Regions from separate parts of the Sporosarcina sp. YIM B06819 genome, predicted to be linked through region 3. Evidence: riboswitches for the same ligand, from Rfam matches in the RefSeq annotation. Region 3 holds a riboswitch; each other region holds the start of a gene.
The links. Region 3 has a riboswitch for cobalamin ahead of R2B72_RS12625 (ABC transporter substrate-binding protein). Riboswitches for the same ligand answer to the same signal wherever they lie in the genome.
Positions count from the first base shown of each region.

Region 1: it holds a riboswitch for cobalamin, as region 3 does, so the genes downstream of both, R2B72_RS03495 (ribonucleoside-diphosphate reductase subunit alpha) here and R2B72_RS12625 (ABC transporter substrate-binding protein) in region 3, are expected to answer to the same signal.
Region 2: it holds a riboswitch for cobalamin, as region 3 does, so the genes downstream of both, metE (5-methyltetrahydropteroyltriglutamate--homocysteine S-methyltransferase) here and R2B72_RS12625 (ABC transporter substrate-binding protein) in region 3, are expected to answer to the same signal.

Region 1 covers NZ_JAWLIQ010000005.1:146,177-154,165, reverse strand. Annotated here, with positions in the region: gene R2B72_RS03515 (nitrate reductase subunit alpha) at 1-664, opposite strand, end outside; gene ric (iron-sulfur cluster repair di-iron protein) at 847-1,545, opposite strand; gene R2B72_RS03505 (ribonucleotide-diphosphate reductase subunit beta) at 2,030-3,091, opposite strand; gene R2B72_RS03500 (flavodoxin) at 3,046-3,486, opposite strand; gene R2B72_RS03495 (ribonucleoside-diphosphate reductase subunit alpha) at 3,471-5,693, opposite strand; cobalamin riboswitch at 6,016-6,198, opposite strand; gene argS (arginine--tRNA ligase) at 6,689-7,989, shown strand, end outside.
Region 2 covers NZ_JAWLIQ010000012.1:81,955-89,943, forward strand. Annotated here, with positions in the region: gene R2B72_RS09835 (mannitol-1-phosphate 5-dehydrogenase) at 1-359, opposite strand, end outside; gene R2B72_RS09840 (PTS sugar transporter subunit IIA) at 362-799, opposite strand; gene R2B72_RS09845 (BglG family transcription antiterminator) at 816-2,942, opposite strand; gene R2B72_RS09850 (PTS mannitol transporter subunit IICBA) at 2,991-4,409, opposite strand; cobalamin riboswitch at 4,881-5,021, shown strand; gene metE (5-methyltetrahydropteroyltriglutamate--homocysteine S-methyltransferase) at 5,201-7,495, shown strand; gene R2B72_RS09860 (DEAD/DEAH box helicase) at 7,694-7,989, opposite strand, start outside.
Region 3 covers NZ_JAWLIQ010000017.1:15,954-23,942, forward strand. Annotated here, with positions in the region: gene argS (arginine--tRNA ligase) at 1-387, shown strand, start outside; gene R2B72_RS18670 (transposase) at 899-1,486, shown strand; gene R2B72_RS12610 (hypothetical protein) at 1,742-2,653, opposite strand; gene R2B72_RS12615 (S-layer homology domain-containing protein) at 2,944-3,861, shown strand; gene R2B72_RS12620 (transposase) at 4,027-4,167, shown strand; cobalamin riboswitch at 4,529-4,672, shown strand; gene R2B72_RS12625 (ABC transporter substrate-binding protein) at 4,789-5,769, shown strand; gene R2B72_RS12630 (iron ABC transporter permease) at 5,762-6,757, shown strand; gene R2B72_RS12635 (adenosylcobinamide amidohydrolase) at 6,759-7,989, shown strand, end outside.

The DNA.
Region 1 (7,989 bases), on a different contig from region 3:
AGTCATAGAAACTAAGCATTTCTCCCCCAAGAAGTGAGATAAAGCGAGCACCTGAGGCATAACTAACCATCGACATCGCCGGAATGGGTGTAAATCCTGCGATACGGTCTGGGCCATATTTTTGAATTGTATAAATGAGCTGCGCTGAAATAAGCATCGTCGCATCTCGCCAATTGACACGGACGTGTCCGCCTTTTCCGCGAGCCTTTTTGTATTCATTCGCTTTTTCAGGATCTTCCACAATACTCGCCCATGCTTTCACGGGATCATTATGTTCTGAAAGCGATTGACTCCACATGCGCCACAATTTCCCACGTATATAAGGGTATTTCACGCGAAGTGGGCTGTATTCATACCAAGAAAATGAAGCACCACGAGGGCAACCACGCGGCTCAAATTCAGGCATATCAGGTCCACATGAAGGGTAATCAATCTGCTGATTTTCCCAAGTGATAATGCCGTTTTTAACAAAAACCTTCCAACTACATGACCCCGTACAGTTTACACCATGTGTTGTTCGAACTACTTTGTCATGTGACCAACGTTGACGGTACATATTTTCCCAATCACGGCTTTTTTCTTCTAAAATGGACCAATTCCCTGAGTAACGTTCAACAGGCTTGAAGTATCGTAGTCCACTTTCCAGTACACTTTTTTTCTTCATCGAGAAAACTCACTCCTTTTCAGAATAATGAACCAATGAGGGATTTCATCACTATGTCCATTCATATACCCTAAATTCTAAAGAGTATTCTACCCACTTCCTATTAGGGAATATCCTATATCGCATAGCGAGTTCCCTCATTCGACAAAAAAACCACCAAGTGGTGGTTTTTTGTCAATTCATTAGATTGCTGCACGCACTCGGTCAAATAAAACATTATTTTCAAGATGGACATGTTCAAATGTATCTTTTTCGAGCTGTGCAAGGCGCGCGTAAACAACACGGTAAGTACCGCAAGCTTCTTCTGGTGGTGTGTAGTTGTTGGTTAGATCACGAATTTCAAACAATAATTCACCTGCGTGTTCGTGCTCTGCTTCCAATTCCATGACATGCGGTTTTACTTGTTCTTTTAGTTCAGGCGTTGGGTTATCCAAAAATTCAAGAATGACTGGAAATACATTTTTATCTTCGTCAGCTGTGTGCTCTAAAAGCTCTGCACGTAATTCCTTATAGATTTCTTGAATACGGATTAGATGGGGATGTTTTTCTCCATGGACTTTAACGACTCGCGTTATATAAGGCGCTAGCTGTGGTAGCTCTTCTCGTAGGCCCGCATGATACTTTTCTTGAATATAAGAGACGAGCGTTCTGTTACCGAATGTAGTCGGGTGCGTGCTGGCAACTTGCTCTCGTTTCTCTTCTATTTTTTGGACACTCTGCAAAACTTCTTCCGGACTAAGATTACGTTCTTCCGCGGCATCTTTCAGCGGAATTTTCCCACCGCAGCAAAAATCGATACGCAGACTTCTAAATAAATCGGCGCTTTGAGGAATTGCCGTGACGATATCACAAACTTGTGTTTCAAGTGTAAGTTGACTCATATTTGTTTTCCTCCCCTAATCAATTTAGCGAGAACCATTCTCACTGTTAAGCATACGTACATACTGTCATTGTTCCTACTAGGGATTGCCCTAGTTATCAATAATGACGGTTTGCATGACGAACTAACTGTGTGAATGTTTTTCTACTTACAGCATAGTCGATAGCTATATCGAAAAATGTGATGTATATCACATTCCAACTACTGTCATAAATTTTTCACAATTTAAAAGAGGTGAAAAAATTTTTGATCGTGTCCAAACGATGAGTCTAAGATCCCGAAATGACAATAACTCTGCCCAATTGATCGATAACCGTGCGGAAATGATCGATAAGTTCTCCCAATTGATCGATATCCTCCGGCAATTGATCGATAAGTTTCCAATGGCGTTTGTCCGGGAATGGAAAGTGAACTTCCCGCGATATATAAAAATAGAGCTGTCCCGAAAGTTAGTGCAAACTAACTTTTGGGACAGCTCTTTAAGATTATAGATCATCAAAACCATTCAAATCACTAGTTTTCACATACTGCCTTGAAGTCTGCTCAAAGAAGTCTGTTTTCGTATCATCAAAGCTGTCGACGTAAGCACGAATCCATTTCATCGGATTATCGGTGAATTCTGGATAGATTTCACTAAGTCCTAGCATACGCAGCATTTTATTGGCACGATATTTCACGTAGCCTTCCATTTCAGTCAGGTCAATACCATCTATATCAGCTAACACATAACGACTCCATGCAACTTCTTGCTCAACAGAGTGCTTGAATTGGTCGTAAATCCATTCAGTAAATACATCGGTATTCAGTTCTGGATTTTCTGCAAGTGCTGCACGGAAAACGTCGCTAATTGCTTTTCCGTGCTGGAGCTCATCGCGATTTATATAAGAAATCATTGTCGATGTACCAACCATTTTTTGGTTGCGTGCTAGGTTGTAGAAAAATGCGAAGCCGCTATAAAAGAATAGACCTTCCAGCAATGTCGTATAGACCATCGCTTTCAATGCTGACTCAATTGTCGGATTCTCGGCAAATTCATTATAAACATCGACAATTCTTTCGTTACGACGCATCAGTACTTCATCCGTACGTCCCATTTCGAATGCCGCCATCTGCTTATCTAACGTTGTCACAGAGGACAAAACGTAAGCGTACGAATGATTATGCTCGCTTTCCTGATCAGCAATGGTTGCCATCAGTGATTTCACAGAAGGATCGGTTGTATACTGGGCAATTTTCGCCGCAATATCTGTTTGCGGACCATCAAGCGTTGCTAGCAAGCCAATAATTTTTAGAAATGCATCTTGTTCTGGCTTCGTTAGTGACGAGAATTGCTTAACGTCCTGCGTCATGTCTACCTCGTTGGCGGTCCAGAACAGCGAACGAATCCGTTGTCGTAATGTATAGAAATGTGGATGTGCTAGATCGTTCCAGTTAAGAATTCCGCTCGCTTTACCACCAAATATAGCGGTTGATTTATTTGGATTTGCGGGTTCTAATACCTTTACTCGTGTAAGTTTTTCCAATGCTTGATGACCCCTTTCGACCATTCGATGACTGTTGATTGTTGCACGCCACGTGGGCTTTGTTCAATTTTTAAAGGCTCATAGCTAGACCCGTAAAATCGTGCCAACTTCACGGCGGCATGGCAGAACAACTCGTCGCCGCCAAATTGTGTATCTCCCGTTCCGAAAACGTAGACATTGTCCGGTTTATAACCAACGTCTGCGACGAAATCCTTCACTTCATCAGGCGTTGCACCTTTATCCCATGTAAATGAACCGATAATTAGCGCATCGAAATGGCGGGGGTTCGGCATGACACCCCCACCAATTCGATACGTTGTTACTTTGATATTTTCGTTGACCAATACTTCCTCAATCATGTCAGCAACTTCTTGGGTATTTCCGCTCCAAGAAGCGTAAGCAATTAGGAATGACACCATTCACACTCTTCAATATCCGTTGCAGTTGAACGCGTGTAATACGTCGTCTTCATGCCCGACTTCCAAGCTTGCACATGAAGCTCAAGCAGCACTGAAGCACGAATCGAATTCGGTACATACAAGTTGAAAGAAATCGCTTGGTCAATATGACGCTGTCTTGCCGCGTTCTGTTTAATCGACCAACGCTGATCGACGATATAAGCAGAACGACGGTAGACATCATAGGTGTTGTGATTGAGATCAGGCGCGACTACTGGCAATTTATAGTCTTTCTTTTCTTCATGATAAAAAGGCTTGAAGATTGGATCGATGGATGCCGTTGACCCCGCAATCACAGATGTAGAGCTATTTGGTGCAACCGCCATTAAATAGCCATTACGCACACCATTTGTCGCCACGTCAATGCGCAGTTCACGCCATTCCTTCGAATCATAACCCTTGTTTTCGAAATAAAACCCGGATTGCCAATCAGAGCCTTCAAATAATGGATAAGCCCCTTTTTCCTTCGCCAGTTCCGCAGAAGCTTTGATTGTTAAAAAGGCGATTTTTTCATATAATTTATCAGCATAATCCACTGCTTCATTGGATTCCCATTGAATGTTTTGTAGCGCCAGCAGATGATGCCAGCCGAATGTTCCAAGGCCGATTCCACGATAACGAGAATTCGTCCGTTGTGCCTGGACAACTGGGATTTTATTCAGATCGATGACGTTATCTAGCATACGTACTTGGATTGTAATAAGTCTTTCCAAAACGCTTGCTGGAACAGCACGACCCAAGTTGATGGATGAAAGGTTACAAACGACGAAATCGCCAGGCTTTGAACGCGTAACAACGATATCGTCTTCCAATGTAACTGATTCAAATTTTGTTGCGCTCATATTTTGCATGATTTCCGAACAAAGATTTGATGAATAAATCATTCCCTCATGCTTGTTCGCATTGGCACGATTGACTTCATCGCGATAGAACATGAAAGGCACGCCTGTTTCGAGTTGGCTACGCATAATGCGTTTCATTAGGTCGATAGCTGGAACCGTTTCTCTGCTCAAAGTAGGATGGTTGACACATTCCTCATATTTCTCACGGAAAGAACCTGTCCCTTTTGTTTCATCATAAAAATCCTCAAGGGAGTAGCCCATGATTGTACGAACTTCATGTGGGTCGAATAGATTCCACTCACCACGCGCTTCCACTTGTTCCATATAAATGTCCGGTAGGCAAACACCTGTGAAAATATCATGCGCACGCAGACGGTCGTCTCCATTATTCAGCTTCAGGTCAAGGAATGTGAAGATGTCTTTATGCCAAACATCCAAGTAAACCGCAATTGCCCCTTGGCGTTGGCCAAGCTGATCAACACTAACTGCCGTATTATTCAGCTGTTTAATCCACGGAAGAACACCGCTCGATGCACCTTTAAACCCACGAATCGATGCGCCACGACTGCGCACTTTCCCCATGTAAACGCCGATGCCGCCACCATATTTCGACAAGTTCGCTACGTCCGTATTACTGTCGTAAATGCCCTGCAAAGAATCATCGACCGTGTCGATAAAGCAGCTCGAAAGCTGGCCATGCGGTTTCCCTGCATTCGACAACGTTGGCGTCGCCACTGTCATGTACAAATTACTCATTGCCCAGTACGATTCCCCTACTTTGTCCAGGCGATTTACAGTCTCATCTTGCATCAGCGTCATCGCAATGACCAGCCAACGCTCCTGCGGAAGTTCAACTGATTTTTTGTTGTAATCAACCGCAACATAGCGGTCCATCAATGTTTTCAATCCGATATATGTAAATAGCTTGTCCCGTTCAGGTTCAATCAATTGACCAAGATGCTCAAGATCTTCGCGTGAATATTTTTCTGTTAATACTGGTGTGTATAACCCTTGCTCAACAAGGCGAGAAACATTGTCAGCGAAATCTGTATAGACCTTCGCACCGCGTTGTTGCTCCTGGCGAGCGTAAACATCATGGAGGTGAATACGTGCTGCAACAAACGTCCAATAAGTCGACGCTTCATCCAAATTACTCAATGATTCTAATGTCATCGCTTTCGCCCATTCAGACTCAGAACCCTCCGGATATTTCTGCTGCCACCGTTCACTTGCAATGACAAGTGCTTCTACTTGCGCTACTCCAAATTCACTTTGTAATGCGTCCAAAACATGATCCATGTTCGTTTTTGCGATTTGAATTGTCATACGAACCATCTCCTTCTATTAATATTACGTATCGTATCGTTTAAATTCTTAGTTGTTTTTCATATCAAATACGCTTTGGCGTATTTGTGTCCAGATCTTTATCGAGCTTGCTCGATAAATTCCACTAAAAGATCTGTGACATCCGCCGGAGGCTTTCATTTTAGTCAGCCGGGGTTGAACCTAGGCTGACTAAAATGAAAAGGCGACAGGTCCACCTTGTCGGTAGAGCTTATCGCCCATGGGTTGAGTGCTGGAAACGGAATCAGACGCATACAAATAAAAAGCATCCTTTTCGCCTCCACCTCTCAACCCCCGAAGAAAGTGTCGCTTAACGATGAGTGGCAGGTCTACTGGCTCACGCTTCGTCCTTCCTGCCTTGGCCTTCCCATAGAATTCTCCACAGTGGCTTATTTGGCGGTCGTCGGCGTTTACAGTTGCGGGGACAGCTCCATGATGACGGATTCCCTTTTAAACCGGTGTCGGTACCATTTCCTCGTTCAATACTATATGTAGTGCCTTGTTTTCTTTATATACCCTAACATGTTGTGGTTCACACGTAAATAGGTAGAAAGTTTTCCCAATCGATAAACAAGTGCTTATCCACATATCCACAGATAACTTTTCCACATTAGCAAAACCGCCATCATCGGCATTACTGTAAAAAAGAAAAAGTTATTCACAAAATGTTAAAATCGAAAAAATTTTCTAGTCAATATTCTGTTGACAGCCCATCACCTTTTTGCTACATTCAAATACAATATCTATGATGAAGAGAGTAGCTTTCATTTCTTTTTCAGCAAACTGGGGACGATGAGAGCCCGGTAAAGAATGTTTGTGAACCGCACTTCGAAGATGCTTGTGTAGCCGGTGTCTCGCCGTTATGAGAAAGTGGCCCTTTACGGGCAATTTGAGTGGTACCGCGGAAGTTAAGCTTTCGTCTCATTAATTTGAGGCGAGGGCTTTTTTTGTTCAATTAAATAGAGGGAGTGTTAGCGATGAAAAAAGATATCTTGCAAGTGCTACAACAATTTAGTCCGATTCCACTAAACGAAAGTATGCTTGAACGGCCTACCCATACACATCTAGGCGATTTAGCTCTACCTTGTTTCCCGTTTGCCAAGGAACTTAGAAAATCACCTGTTAGCATTGCCGAAGAACTAGCAAAAGCAATCCATCATCCACTCATCTCAAAAGCACAAGCTGTGGGTGGATATGTGAATATCTTTGTGAATCGTTCTGTCATTACCGACTCTTTACTACAAACAATCCACACGCAATCAACAGCGTACGGTTCCAACAATGATGGCAATGGCGGAATCGTGACGATTGATTTGTCTTCCCCTAATATTGCCAAGCCGTTCTCTATGGGACATCTGCGTTCTACTGTCATCGGTAATTCGATTGCTTTATTGCTCGAAAAAAATGGCTTCAAGCCAGTGAAAATTAATTATATCGGGGATTGGGGAACGCAGTTCGGTAAATTACTGACAGCGTATCGAAAATGGGGCAGTGAGCAAGCAGTCCAACAAGCACCAATTCAAACGCTATTGAAACTATACATCCGTTTCCATAAAGAGGCAGAGCTAGACGATTCGCTGAATGATGAAGGTAGAGCTGCTTTCAAAGCGCTAGAAGACGGCGATACGGAAGCACTTGCCTTATGGAAATGGTTTAAATCGGAATCATTGAAAGAGTTTCAACGCATTTATGATTTGCTGGGGATTACCTTCGATTCGTATAACGGGGAGGCTTACTATAACGACAAAATGGAGCCCGTCGTCAACGAGTTAGCTAACAAAGGATTGTTGGCGGAGTCGGATGGTGCGTTAGTCGTCGAGCTTGGCGAAGACATACCGCCTTGTTTGATTAAAAAATCAGATGGTGCGACATTATATGCTACTCGTGATTTGAGCGCTGCTATTGATAGAAAAACAACGTATAATTTTGTAAAATCCCTATACATCGTGGGTAATGAACAAAGTCTACACTTCACACAAGTGAAACAGGTGCTCAGCAAACTGGGCTACGACTGGGCAGATACAATCGAGCATATCCCTTTCGGACTGATTTTGCAGGATGGCAAGAAGATGTCCACACGCAAAGGCAAAATCGTGTTATTGGAAGAAGTGCTAAACGATGCTATCAAACTTGCACACAAAAATATTGAAGAGAAAAACCCTAATTTATCGAATAAAAAAGAGATCGCTCAAGCCATTGGTGTTGGCGCTATCCTATTCAGTGATCTAAAGCAGCATCGAAAACATGATATCGAGTTCGATCTGGCGACCATGCTCCA
Region 2 (7,989 bases), on a different contig from region 3:
GCAATAATCGTTAATGGCTCGTCTGATTGGATAAGGCGTTCCTTCAACCCTTTAGCCAATAAAACAGCGATATGAGGCAACACATTTGGTCCAACTGCCGCCGACACAAAATCCGCTTTGACAATCGCTTCGATGACTCGCTCTGGGTCCGTCGCACTATTAATAGCCCACACATCTTTGACTAGCAATTCTTCCTGTGAAGCATTCGCAAGTTGGACGAGATACTGTTGTTTTTCATTGATTAAATCGACCAGCTCGCTATTGACATCGATAAAGCAAGTTTCATAGCCAGATTGATACAATAAGCTACCGATAAATCCTCTTCCTATATTCCCCGCGCCAAAGTGAACTGCTTGCATACTCAGTTCACTCCTTCAAAAAACGCTAATATATCTTCTTTTGAAGATGCCTTGACAATCGCTTCAACATTTTCCTCTTCAGAAACAACGATAGCAATGTTCGAAAGAATATCTAAATGCTCATCGCCTTTACCAGCTATACCAAAGATCAATTTCACGATATTGCCATCTCCAAAATCAATACCTTCTGGTACTTGAATAATTGCGATACCCGACTCCTTCACTTGCTCCTTGGCGTCATCTGTTCCGTGTGGAATCGCTACAAAATTGCCCATAAACGTCGTCGTCATTGCTTCGCGTTCCAACATTTTCTCTACATAGCTTGGCTCAACATACCCTCGCTCAACAAGGAGTTGTCCCGTAAAACGAATCGCTTCTTCTTTTGTTGCAAACCCTTTATTTAATACAATATTATCCACTGATAGAATCTCTAAAGTCATTGTCAACACTCCTCAATTAGTTTGTTTTTTCATGTATAAACTGCTCAAATTTATTCGCCAAATACGTATGAATCACTGTTTCATCGCCAGTTTCAAACAGCTCAATACTTTTTTCATTTTCGATAATTAGTGCACTAATTAAACTAAGCACTTCTAAACCGGGTTCATGGTACGGATGAGGTGATAATAGAAGTAATAACTGGCTCACTTCAACATCTGTTCCGTCCATTGCTTTCAGTACAACTGGATCTTGAAGTGTGTACATCGTAAACGAAGGCTTAAGCACCTGTTCATGACGTGTATGGAACAAAGCAAGCTTTGTTTCTGGAATGCCAATTCCTCCAATGGCTTCCCTGGCAAATAGAGCATCCGCAATCATTTCAGCATCTGTTATGATTGCTTTCTTTTCCAATGCAAGACAAGCTTCACGTATGCACTGTTTTGCAGATATTGGTCCTCGGTATGACGTAAGATTGAAATTCAACAATATCTCAGACACAGCCCCCGTATATAAATAAAGCTTGTTCATTCTGTTCTTAACCTCTTCAATCGTTGAGTCACTTTCAATCAATGCAGGCGCCGATTTTTCAATCAACATCTGCCTTCTTGCATACAGCTGTACTTGCTTAATTTCTTCTGCGGTCATAAATGGACTGACAATTAAATATTCCCGCGGGAAGTCATGTAAGTAAATGGTTGAAATAACCAGATCTCTATCCTCAATTTGAAGTTCTTTTAATTCGAATAAAGAAACGTTCTTAGTTTGTGCAATTTCAGGAATTTCACGTTGAAGCCGGGATATCAGCATTTTTGATGTCCCAATACCACTGGAACAAACAACATATGCGGTTAAATCCCTCTCCCCCTTCAAGCCAAGCAGTGCAGAACCAAAGTGCATGACTAGGAAGCCAATTTCTTCATCAGGAATTTGTAAGTCTGGAAACACTTTTTCCACTGCTTCTTTGACCAGCAGAAACAAATCCTCATAATCTTTACGAATGCTTGGCAATAATGGGTTCGTAATGCCCATATTTTGTCGAATTCGATAAATGGCCGGCTTCAAATGTGTAACAAGCCCTTCCAAAAGGGACTCGTCATTCATCAATTCATAACCTGTTTCCTCTTCGATGAAGTGCATCAATTGCTTCGCTTGCATAACGGTTTGCAAATTGGCCGCTTCAAGCAATTCCCCTTTATGCTGGCGAAGTTTTGCGCCTTGAAGATGCATCGTAATATAGCCGATTTCAGCCTCAGGTATAGCAATTTCAAAGCGAGCCGCCATCTTATCAATAATTTCCTGTGCGATAGCGAATTCCGCTTCCATTTTTAATTGCCCCAAATACTGTTGGTCCATTTCAATATTTTCACCTAGTAAGATACGTTCAATCGCCAACGCAAGATGCACAAGCAAGCCAACATACGCACTATCTGTAATCGGAAATGGCAGAACCCGTTGTAAGTCCTGCATCACATGCTCGATAATCAATAATTTTTCCCGATCAACAAGATGCAATAATCGCTCCGAAATTGAATGCTCCTGGCTGACAGAACTTTTCTCAATACGCTCTTTAATGAGCGACAAAAACTCATCTTCCTTTAACGTTTTGGCAATGGTATAGCTCATGGCCCTTCGTTTCGCTTTTTCTGATCCGCTTATTTCAATCCCATAGCCTCTTCGTTTCACAATCGACAGTTCAAACGGTTTCATTTGCTGCTCCAGCTTTAGTAAATCCGTACTAATCGTCGCAATGGTGACACGTAATTCATTGGCAAGCGCAAAAAGCTTCACAGGCTCAGATGATTCGAACAATATGCACAGGATCATCGTCTGCCTTTCTTCTAACGTATATTCACGAAAAGTAAATACATTCAGCTCTCTTTTCAAGTCCTCTTTATGTTGGTTAGCACCTATAATCTGAATGCCAACCCCGGCTTTTCGCAACAGCTCCAAATGATAGCCCCGTAAAAGCTCTTCAATTCTATCCAAATCACGATGAATTGTCCGAGAACTGACATTGATTTCTTTCGATAACTCTTTGATAGTCAGTTCTTCTTGCCGGTCAATCAACACCTCGATAATTGCTTTTTCACGAGCCGAAATATACATCGTAAACACCCCATTAACGCTGCATTTTCTTGCCATTAGCAAAACTCAGCCCATAAATAGGCCGAGTTCTGCTATTCCTTATGATTACTTCAACTTTTCAAGTAGCTCATCGTATTTCGGGCTATTCAAGAAGTTTTCGACTGATATATGATAGGCATTTGGTGCTTTGGCCTGTGCCCGATCTGTTAAATCTTTATGAGTAATCACAACTTCCGCATCTACTGGCAAGTTATTAATTGCCATATTTGAAACTTCAACATCTAAGCCGGCTTTCTTCACTTTATTCCTCAAAATCGAAGCACCCATCGCACTAGATCCCATCCCTGCATCACATGCAAAAATAATATGTTTAACAGCTGAAAGTGATACTTCTTTAGCTACTGCTTGTTGCATAAAGTCTGCCGCTCGACTTTCTTTACCTTTTAATGCAGACGTTTTTTCCGTCGCTTTCAACAAATCATCTTCTTCAGTTTGTTTACCCGTTTTTAGAATAATCGATGCCACGATGAATGACACAAGCGTTGCAAAGAACACACCGGCAATAACAGCTAAATAACTGCCTTTTGGTGTCATCGCTAGGATGGCAAAAATACTACCAGGTGATGCCGCCGCAACCAAGCCACCTCCAAATAATTGAAGTGTAAATACGCCCGTTGCGCCTCCCGCAATTGCTGCAACCAATAGCAATGGCCTCATTAAAATGTACGGGAAGTAAATTTCATGAATTCCTCCAAGGAAATGAATGATTCCTGCGCCTGATGCTGTTTGCTTCGCCATACCTTTACCAAAAATCATATAAGCGAGCAATATCCCAAAACCAGGTCCTGGATTAGCCTCCAACAGGAAGAGAATCGATTTACCTGTTTGAGTAGCTTGCTCAATTCCGATTGGACCTAACACACCATGGTTAATGGCATTATTTAAAAATAATACTTTTGCCGGCTCTACTAATATACTTGCAATCGGCAATAGATTGGCATCGACAATCGCTTGCACACCTGATCCAAGTGCTTTATTCAACGCCTCTACTACTGGTCCAATTCCTTTAAAAGCAACCAGCGCTAAAAAGAATCCAATAATACCTGATGAAAAGTTATTGACAAGCATTTCAAAGCCGGCCTTAATTTTTCCTTCAATTAATTTATCAACCCACTTAATCACCCATCCACCTAAAGGTCCTACAATCATTGCACCTAGGAACATTGGAATTTCTGCCCCTACAATGACCCCCATTGTAACCGTTGCACCAACGACTCCCCCACGAATTCCATGGACAAGACGTCCACCTGTAAATCCAATTAAAATTGGTAGTAAGTAATTGATCATAGGTCCTACAAGTTGTGCAAAATCTTCGTTTGGAATCCAACCCGTTGGAATAAATAATGCTGTAATAATCCCCCAAGCAATAAATGCACCTATATTTGGCATAATCATGCCACTTAAAAAACTTCCAAAACGCTGAACTTTTACTTTAATACCAGAACCTTGTTGTTCGTTCGTCATAATTGTTAGCTCCCTTCTCCCCAGTGATGTGGTACACATCTGTTATTAACATTAACAATAAAGCGTTTACATTCGGTAAGCAATCTAATGTAAACCCTAATCTGTCACCTTCATTGTTGCCACTACTAAAGTTCGTATGGGAGGGTTTTTACTATCAATTACGCCACAGCGTAATTGAGTCCAAATTTTAAATTGTGCTTGCACAATTTATTCCTTTCAAAATTTGTGACATCCTCCGGAGGATAACTTGATTCAGCAGGGTTTGAACCCATACTGAATTAAATCAGCTACTTTACATTCAAAACGCTACTTATAGAAACGCGGGATTTCTGCTGAAGCAAGTTAGAAAAATAATTATTGTGTAAGTCTTTCTTAAGTAGATTTTTTTAATCCTAGTTATCGAGACTTCGAAATGTTCTGTTTGACAGAATAATAAATACATGATAGTTTTGAACACATCGATAATTAAATAGTAAAGCAATAGAAATAGGTGGTCTGAGAGTTTGTCAGATCTTAAAAGTGAAGCCGGTGAAACGATAATCCGGCGCGGTCCCGCCACTGTAACAGCAATATTGCTGAAGCCAGATAACTGCCTATTTTTGTACCGCTCTACCCTACGGTCGATAGGGAGTGTTAGGATGACAACGCAAATGATTTGTATGCTTTCGCATGCAAGTACGATCCGTTTCAACGGAATCAGCTACGTAAACATTTCTAACCCTCGTTAGAAGTGTTTTTTTTATTACCTAAAAAACACTTCTTCACTTCATAAAAAGAGGAGACGAATCATTATGTCAATTGTCAGCAGTACGATCGGCTACCCGTATATCGGGGGCAACAGAGAATGGAAAAAAGCGCTTGAAGCCTTTTGGGCTGGAACATTAGAGGAAAGTCTATTCCTCGAGGAAATTGAAAAACTTCGTCTCGAGCGCCTCCAAAAACAGAAAGTTGCGGGAATTGACCTGATTCCTGTCGGTGATTTCACTTTATACGACAGGATGCTCGATACAGCTGTGATGTTTGGCATGATTCCTGAACGCTTTAACTGGTCTGGTGGCGATGTATCACTCGAAACATATTTCTCGATTGCACGCGGTAATGACCAAGCAGTTGCGTCAGAAATGACCAAATGGTTCAATACGAACTACCATTACATCGTTCCTGAATATAGCCAGAAAAAACTAGTATTAACAGAGAACAAGCCCCTCAATGCCTATCTGGAAGCGAAAGAAAAGTTAGGCATTGATGGCAAGCCTGTTTTAATCGGACCATATACGTTTTTAAAACGTTCAAAAGGCTATGACAAAAAAGATATTCCTGCGTTCATTTTGCAATTAATTCCTTTATACAGTCAGATTTTGAATGAATTAGCAGATGCCGGAGCACAGTGGATTCAACTTGAAGAACCTATTCTATCAACGTCATTGACAAAAGAAGACATCCAAACTGTTACTGAAATTTACAAACAATTAAGCGTGGAAGCGTCCAATGCCAATATTTTATTACAAACGTATTTTGACTCAGTTGAGCACTATGAAGAAGTTGTTAACCTGCCTGTTGCCGGGATTGGTCTTGATTTTGCACAAGGTGCAGAGAAGAATCTTGAACAATTGCAATCACATGGGTTCCCAGCGGATAAAGTGCTTGCTGCTGGTTTAATTGATGGACGCAACATCTGGCGTGCAGACTTGCAAGAAAAAGCTACTTTGCTCGATACATTGACACAGATTGTGCCAGTGGATCGCATTTGGGTACAACCTTCCAGCAGTCTGTTGCATGTTCCGGTTACCGTGCAATCAGAGGTGCAACTGGACGCAACGATTAAAGCCGCACTTGCTTTTGCAGATGAAAAGCTTGTGGAAGTCACAACGCTAGTAAAAGGCGTACGAGAAGGGAATCATACTATCGATGACGCAGTAGTAGCAAGTGTAACAGCACGTCAAAATCTAGCGGACTTACCAGCAAGAAATCACCCTGATTTGCTAGAAGCCGTGCAAAACATTGGAGAACAAGACAGCAAGCGAAAATCGCCATTCAAAGAACGTCGTGATAAGCAGCAAGAAACATTTAATTTGCCACTATTGCCAACTACGACAATCGGTAGTTTCCCACAAACTCCCGAAGTTCGTCGTGCACGGACTAAATGGCGTAAAGGCGAGTCAACGGATGCACAATACCAAGACTTCGTTCGCGATGAAATTAAACAATGGATTGCTATTCAAGAGGAAATTGGACTAGATGTCTTCGTTCATGGTGAATTCGAACGAACAGATATGGTGGAATATTTCGGAGAGAAATTAGGCGGTTTTGTTTTCACTGAAAAAGCTTGGGTTGTTTCCTACGGCTCACGCTGTGTCAAACCACCAGTCATTTTCGGAGATGTGACATTCATCAATCCAATGACAGTTGAAGAATCAGTCTATGCCCAATCCTTAACGGACAAACCGATGAAAGGCATGCTGACAGGCCCAGTCACCATTTTGAACTGGTCATTTGTGCGCGACGATATTTCACGCAAAGAAGTTACCTATCAAATTGCACTCGCGTTGCGTAAAGAAGTTGAAGCACTGGAGGCTGCTGGCATCCACATCATCCAAGTCGACGAACCTGCCCTTCGCGAAGGCTTGCCACTCAAAAAGTCGGACTGGAACTACTACCTTGAATGGGCCATCAATGCATTCAGACTCGCGACAGCTTCCGTACAGGATACAACGCAAATTCATACGCATATGTGCTACTGTGAATTCAACGACTTCATCGACTCCATCAGCGGACTCGATGCAGACGTCATCTCTATCGAAACATCACGAAGTCACGGCGATCTCGTCTCTGCCTTCAATGACTTCTCATACGACAAAGGCATTGGCCTCGGCGTCTATGATATCCATAGCCCACGAGTACCTGAAGTCCAAGAAATGGTCGACGTCATCGAGCAAGGCTTAGGAGTACTCGAACCAAGTCAATTTTGGATTAACCCAGACTGCGGCTTGAAAACAAGAAAGCATGAAGAAACAATAGCGGCATTGAAAAACATGGTCCTTGCTACGAATAAAATGCGAGAGCGCTATGCTGTTTTGCAGAAATAATTGGTGAAAATGCGGGAGATTTTGTGGACTCGCCCGTAAATCATGCAAACTCACTTCTATTTTCATAAACTCACACTAGAAAAGCCAGCCTCCCCCCATTTCAAAACCTGAAATGGAAGGAAGGCTGGCTTTTCCCTTTATCTTCATTCAGCAGAAGCCCCCCGCTGAATGAAGATAAAGCCTCGGCGTAATTGATTATCATTTATTCGCTTTATGCACCTTCAATAACTTACCCTTTACAGTCGTCGTCCGCATTGCATCCAAAACGAGCTTGCCCTTACCATTTAAAATATCAATATACGTCTCCGTATCCTGGATTTTAATAATACCGATATCCTCGCCCGTCACACCTGGAATATTAGTAATGGTACCGACAAAGTCAAATGCCCGTAACTTCTTCTTCTTACCACCATTGAAATACAGCTTCATAATATCTTTACTTACAAGTTCACTTTTATCCTTTTTCAACTTAGGCAGTTGCTCCATTTTTTCAA
Region 3 (7,989 bases):
CAGTCCAATGAAAACCCAGTGTACTACGCACAATATGCGCATGCACGAATCTCTTCGATTTTACGACAAGCTGACGAAACAGGACTATCTGCGTCTGTGGATAACGTTTCTTTATTGCAAGCCGAAAAAGAATTGGAACTGCTGAAGAAAATTGGTGACTTCCCGAAAGTCATTAGCGACGCGGCGAGATTGCGTATACCGCATCGTGTTGCAACGTATATCCAAGAGCTGGCAGCTTCATTCCACAGCTTCTACAACGCAGAAAAAGTATTAGACCCAGACAATCGCGACTTGTCAGAAGCACGACTCGCACTCATTACAGCAACACGCACGACAATCGCCAATGCATTGAAATTGATTGGCGTTTCTGCACCGGAAAAAATGTAACAAGAGAGTGATGCCAGGTATAGCCACCCCTTAAGTCTGGTAATAATCCGCGAATACAAACTATTGATAGATGTATTCAAGGGCTTTGTGCTAGGTGTAATTCAGTATGTTGGCCATCGATTGCCTAGAAAGAAACCTCTAAATAATGTTGAGGCCGCTGAAAAAGTCCTTCCTATGGTAACTTAAACTAGTGAGTGGCTCTTAACACGCTTCGGCGCTTGCGGATGCCTCCCGCCATAAGCCAGGCAGAAAACCGCTGCCAGTCTTATGGCTCCGGCTACCGCTGTAAGGCGCCTTCGCTAGATCTACTTACGTATTTTACGAAGTCACTAAAAAAATGAAGACAACGGAAACGAGCTATTCCACGATAAAATCGGGGGATAGCTCGTTTTATTGTTGTATAATGTAGAGACTAATTTTAGGCGGTGTCCCGATGATTTCAAATCAAGAATCGTTAAATCACAGTCCATTCATGGCGATTTACGATATGGTTGCGCCAAAAGATAATTAGCTGCATCAAATCAATGACCTTGTCGATTTCTCTTTTGTATACGATGAATTAAAGAATAAATATTGTCTCGATAACGGTCGCAATGCAGTGTCACCGATTCTTATGTTCAACTATTTATTGCTTAAATCTATCTTTGACCTATCAGATATTGATGTCGTAGAACGATCTAAATACGATATGTCGTTTAAATATTTTCTTGAAATGGCACCAGAAGACTTGGTGATTGATCCTAGTTCCTTAACGAAATTCCGCAGACTCCGTCTTCAGGATGTGGGCTTATTAGATTTGCTAATTCAAAAGATAGTTGAAATCGCACTGGACAAAAAATTGATCAAAAGTAAAACCTATTCTGTGACAATTAAATCGAATGAGCACAAGGATCAAGAAGCGTTTCAAAACAGTGGTGAGTTTAAAGAAAAAGCGAAATCATGCTATAAAATTGAAGCAAAGAATAGTGAATTGAAAAATAGACACGGGTACGATGTGGCCACATCCGCGGGTCTGTTTGGCATGCAGATACAAGGGGCGATGGCTATATTTGCGGTCAATCTCAAACGGATTAGAACGCTAATGAGGGAATCAGAGTAAGGAATACGAAGGGAAAAGACGCTATTTTGTTCAGTTTTGAACAAAATAGCGTCTTTTTTAATTTAAACTCACTTTCAAAATCTAAAAACAATAATTTTTTCAGTGGACTCACTCAATGTACAATCCCTTTTTGCCCTAGCACTCCATATACGAAGGCGAGTACTTTAAGTAGTAGTCTTATTTTGAAACAAACTTGCTTTATTTATACATATAAAAACTTATTGAACAAAGGGGCATCCGTCGTTTTTTCACTTATTAATTTTTAGAGAACGCTATTTCACCAAGATCATTTATTAAATAACTTAGTGTTGGTGAATCAACGGCGAACGGCATTTTCATTGGTTTACCGGAATCAATTAGTATTACAGAAGTTTCTGGGTTATAGGTACCCTTAAAGTTATAGTCAATTGGTACACCGTTTTCAATTTCTGTATATGTTCCTTCTACTTTTGAACCGTTTACAGATTTAAACGTTAATTCAAACCGCATATTGTCTGCATATCGGTTCATGCTCGAAGGGATGAAACCTTTCCAAGAACCAAATACAAAATCTGGAACAGCGGAATCTTCGGTTTCAGCATTAGTGGTTATTTCACCTGAATCTCTACGCTCATTTTTAAACGTTTGTTGTGTAATTCCCATTCGGTTTTCAAGGGCATCTTCTAAATCCGTATAATCTGCCATTGCTAGCAGCCTATTAGAATTAGGGAAAGCAAGAAAGCCACGATGATATTCATCTAGTAAACCTTCATTTTGGATTTCCACGCTAAAAGATTCAATGTCTTCGTTATTTTCAGGGACTAATACTTCCTTTTCAGCGTCCCAATAAAAAGTAATTGATTTCTCAGTATTTGTGCTCTCATCATATACGAAAGATTGAACCGTTCCAAGAACTCGATTATTTTCATCTACTTCTTCTAATTTTAATCGATACGCGATATAGGATTTTATGTCATCACCAGTTGTTAGACCAACATTGGGATACCAATCTCCTAAAAAAGTTGCTGTTAAGAACGCGTTCAGTTCTTCATCTGTCTGTTGACTCGCTACTGTTTCTGTAGATTCTTCTTCATGTGATGCTGTATCTTCTTCGGGAGTACTGCCACACCCCGCTAATAGTAATGCTCCTGTAACGCTTAATACTGAAATAATACGTTTCCCTTTCACATAAACACCTCAAATTGATTAATAATATTTAAAAATAAACTAAAAATATACAGTATTACAGTATATATAACTTTTTGCAAAGAAAAGGAAGTATTGCTAGAAGTGAAACTTTCCGCACAGGTTGATATATTCACATGGGGTAGCAGTCGTTTTTTTTAACTACATTGAATGATTTCTAAAAAATTTGATATCTATATATATTATATCATGATATTCTTAATAACAGAACATATATTTTGTTCTTCAACATCCATCATATATGTAATATAATTGATTAGGAGGAGTAAGTTATGAAAAAAACTAAGCTATTTACAGCGGCACTTGTTAGTATTGTAGCAACAGCATCATTTACCCCATTAATTGATGCAGAAGCTACAACATTTAAAGATGTGAAGCCTGGAACGGAACAGGCTGAAGCAATTCAATCACTTGTGGACCGTCAAATCGTTTCAGGTTATAAAGATGGGACATTTAAACCGAATGATCCTGTGACTCGTTCTCAAGTAGCTAAAATTATTGCGAGTTTTCTGAAATATGATAAAAAAAACCTTTGGGATGTGGGATATAACGATGTAACAAAATCAAATCCGAACTATGAGTATATTACATACTTGGCAAATATAGGTGTATTTGATTCGGATGCTAAAAATTTTAATCCTAATAAGCCTTTAACGCGTGCACAATTAGCTAAAATTTTTACACAAGCATTTGAGTTATATTACGGTGTAAATACTGATTTTGCGAATCCATTTAAAGATGTAAAAACAGAAGAACACGAATACTATATCAAAACACTCTATGCAGCTGGAATCACGACTGGGAAAACCCAAGATACCTTTGGGATTTCTGATAATGTAACGAGAGGAAATTTTGCTGTTTTTATAAAACGTCTAGAGGCATTTTTAGAACTTTCTCGCGTACAATTTTATGCTGAGGATTTCAACACTAAATATATTTATGCAGGTATTATAAAAAATGAAAGTGATGTTGATTCATTAATCCACCCAAGCTCATTCGCACCAGTAGTAGAGGAAACAAGTCATTTATTTTATGCAAATAAACCTGGGATAAGCTATATATATGTAGGTGGTTTTAATGAAGATTATACGAAAAAACCTGCTGACGTTTACAAAGTTGTTGTAGAAAAGAAAAATGGAATCTTATACGTTACTAAAACAAAATTAAATCGCACATACTCCGCTTCGTAGGCTATGGTGAGCAATTCTTGAAGAATTGGAACTTTTTTTGCTTTTAATTTCCGAATGCGTGGTCTAACTCCACCGTCTTTAGACGGTATACACTTTTAGCCTTCTCCTTCGATGTCCATACTTGGGGTGAGGTGAAAAGTATGGACGGATACAGAAAAAGTAGTCATGCGGTTTTTGATATCAAGTATCAAGTATCATGTAATTTGGGTAACGAAATATAGATATAAGGTATCACATGGTCCAATTGCAATAAGAACACGGGAGTTAATCAGGCAAGGGGAATCACTATTTTGCAAGGAAGTGTAGGAAAAGAACACATTCACATGTAGAGAGTGGTGCCAGGTATAGCCACAATTAGGCCAACAGGATGTTGGTCATGGATTCGTTGCCAATTGAGCTGCGAAGGGTTCGATTTGCCGTATTTCTGTACTTTTTTCTAGTGTGTTCAAAAATACCTACGACACACCAAGTTCGAAAAAGGAAAATACCCACACCACACCTAGTGTCCAGTTACTGACACCATTCGCGTCCTTCCGCGAATTGGGGCAGCAGCTGGCACATACAGTGGTGTTAAAATGCCCTCCCCACACTAGGTTCATTGATAGTAGTACCAACCCCCCCCCTCGACACCACCAAAATTTGTAGTATACTAAAAGTTGTACAAAATTACATAGCCAAACATAAAGGTGCCTCGTCATCAGAGACGAGGTTAAAAGGGAAGTCGGTTCAAATCCGACACGGTCCCGCCACTGTAAGTGTCCGCATGTTGCGAACACGAGTCAGGAGACCTGCCTTTATGAATCACCCGATAGCCTACGAGGATAGGTTTGGTGAAAATCGGTCCGTCTATGCGTCCGTATTTTTACTAAACATTCCTCCGTATTTTTACGGGGGATTTTTATTTGGAACAAACAGGAGGAAAGCAAAATGAAAAAGATGTGGAAATTATGGTTGATGTCTGTGCTGGCGGTGTTGTTACTTGCAGCATGTGGAACAACTACAACAGAAGATCAGCCAAAAGTAGATGGAACACCACAAGACGAGGTCGCACAAGACGACGTTATTGAAGAGGCATTTCCAGTAACACTAACAGATGCAGTCGGTAATGAAATTACACTCGAAAAAGCGCCTGCAACAATTGTTTCTATGACACCAAGCAATACGGAAATTCTATTTGCCCTCGGATTGGCGACTGAAATTATCGGCGTCAACGATTATGATAATTATCCAGCAGAAGCACTTGAAAAAGAGAAAATCGGTGGCATGCAATTTGACGTTGAAAAAATTGTTGCTATGAATCCAGAAATTGTCTTTGCGCATGAGTCGGGACTTAGCACAGGTGCAGAAGGTCTACAACAACTTCGTGATGCAGGACTACCAGTCTTCGTTGTGAAAAATGCCCTGGACTTCGAAGAAACATATACATCGATTAAAACGATTGGACAAGCAACAGGTAAATCAGCAGAAGCTGAAAAAATCGTTGCGGACATGAAAGCAAAAGTTGTAGAAGTAACTACTAAAGTAGCGTCAGTAGAAAACAAAAAAACAGTGTTCGTTGAAACATCACCAGCTCCGGAAATTTACACGCCAGGTAACAACACGTTTATGAATCAGATTCTCGAGATGGTAGGCGCAGAAAACATTGCTGCTGACCAAGAAGGTTGGTTCATGATGGATCCAGAAGAAATCGTTAACCGCAATCCTGAAGTCATCATTGTGATGTATAGCTATATCGATACAGCTGTCGAAGATGTTTACAAACGCAATGGATTTGATTCCATTACGGCTATTAAAAACGAAGCAGTTGTTCAAGTAGATGAAAACAAGACAAGCCGCACAGGCCCACGTCTTGCAGAAGGCTTGGAAGAAGTAGCAAAAGCCATCTATCCAGAGGCTTTTGGTGAATAAATCTAGCGTTGCCTACATCGTATCCATCGCCACGCTCCTTGTGGCGATTTGGCTCGGTGTATCGATCGGCTCTGTGAATATACCGATCAGTACGTTATGGAATACAGCAGCGGATGCGACTGCTACGAATATTCTCTGGAAGATTCGTATGCCGCGAGTCGTATTGGCAGGACTTGTCGGTGCGTCGTTGGCGATTGCGGGAGCTGCTTTTCAAGGGCTACTCAAAAATCCGCTTGCTGATCCCTACACCCTCGGAGTGTCATCCGGCGCCTCTGTCGGCGCTGTGATGACGCTTTTTTTCGGTATTTCCATTCCGGTTTTTGGCATGTATACGCTACCCGTTTTTAGTATGGTTGGGGCGGCACTGACGATGTTCCTTGTATTGGGCTTCGCTCGCCTTGTCGACCATTCCATGAAGATGGAAACGATTATTTTAACTGGGATTATCTTTGGTTCATTTTTAGGTTCAGTGTTGTCGCTCATGATTGCGCTGACAGGGGAAGAACTGCGTCAAATTATCGGCTGGTTGCTTGGTAGCGTATCCATGCGCGGTTGGAATTACGTCACGATGATATTACCATTTGTCATTGTTGGTTCCATAATGCTATGGCTATGTCGCCGCGAATTAAATGCCATGTTGTTTGGCGAAGAACGTGCGCATCATTTAGGAGTCAATGTTAGACGCCGAAAGTTTATGATATTAATTGGGGGCTCCATTCTGACAGGGGCCGCAGTTGCGGTGTCTGGTACAATTGGCTTTGTAGGACTTGTTGTGCCGCATATGACACGTCTCCTTTGGGGGGCAGATCACCGTCATTTATTGACATTATCGTTTTTGAACGGTGCATCGTTACTCATTATTTGCGATTTGATTGCACGGACGATTATTTCGCCAACAGAATTACCAGTTGGTGTCATTACGGCATTTATCGGCGCGCCGGTATTTGCATTTATTTTCTATAAACAACGCAGGAAAGGGGCCATGTGACATGCTACAAGTTGAAAATTTAACAGGTGGCTACGGCAAGAAAGCTGTCGTAAAGGCTGTCACATTTGCGGTTAAGAAAGGCGAAGTGTTGGGCATTTTAGGCCCGAATGGTAGTGGGAAATCAACGCTGCTGAAGCTTATTTCAGGCATTCTTTCGAAACAGGAAGGTTCTGTCGTCATTGACGGGAAGCAGGCTACCGATTATTCACAAAAGGAATTTGCTCGCAAGGTAGCCGTGTTACCACAGCTCCATGCCCATGCCTTTTCGCATTCCGTCCATGAAACCGTATCGCTCGGCAGGTATCCGCACCAGTCTGGGCTTTTTTCTTCTTGGTCCAAGGATGATGAACGTGCTGTCAATGAAGCGATGCAGCACACAGCCATCACGCGCTACAAAGATACACCGATTGAATTGTTATCAGGTGGGGAACAGCAACGTGTTTTCGTGGCGCAAGCACTCGCCCAGGAAGCACCGGTTTTATTGTTAGATGAGCCGACGAATCATCTCGACATCGCTCATCAGCAACAATTATTGGATACGATTCGCAAGCAGGCGGTCGATAAAGGGCTGACTGTTGTGTCGGTATTCCATGATATTAACTTAGCGTCGTTGTATTGTGACCGCTTGCTGTTGATGGATCAAGGGCAAATTGCTGCCATTGGGGCACCACAAGACGTCGTGAAGGAACAAATGGTTGAAACTGTCTATCAGGCGCGGGTTAAGACGCAAGTGCATCCAGAGTTGCCGAAGCCACAAATTACACTTCTTCCCGACACAACAGGAGAAATCCAACCGTTTACAGTGACACTCGAAGATTTTACAGTGTCATCGGACTATGTGGCTTTGCGTACAGCGGGTCCGCTAAAAACGATGTCGTCTGCTGTCCATAATGCAGGAACGGGATGGTACCGTGCATTTGTCAACCGCCATGTGGATGCCGATTACGATAGTGATGATGTCAAAGCCGAAATGGCAGCCTATTTGGAACAACAAGGTTTTCATGGAACAGACACGGTCGGCATGATGACGGCAGTGACAACGGAACATGCCGAAGTAGAATGCTATCAAGGGGATTTTGGCACGGTGTTAATCGCCGTGACGGCTGGAGTTGGTAATGCGGTCGATGTGTCGCAAGCGCTCCATCGTGACCGGGCACCACGCATTGGTACCATCAATACATGGATCATTGTCAACGGTACATTATCGGACGAGGCCTTTATTCAAGCGATGA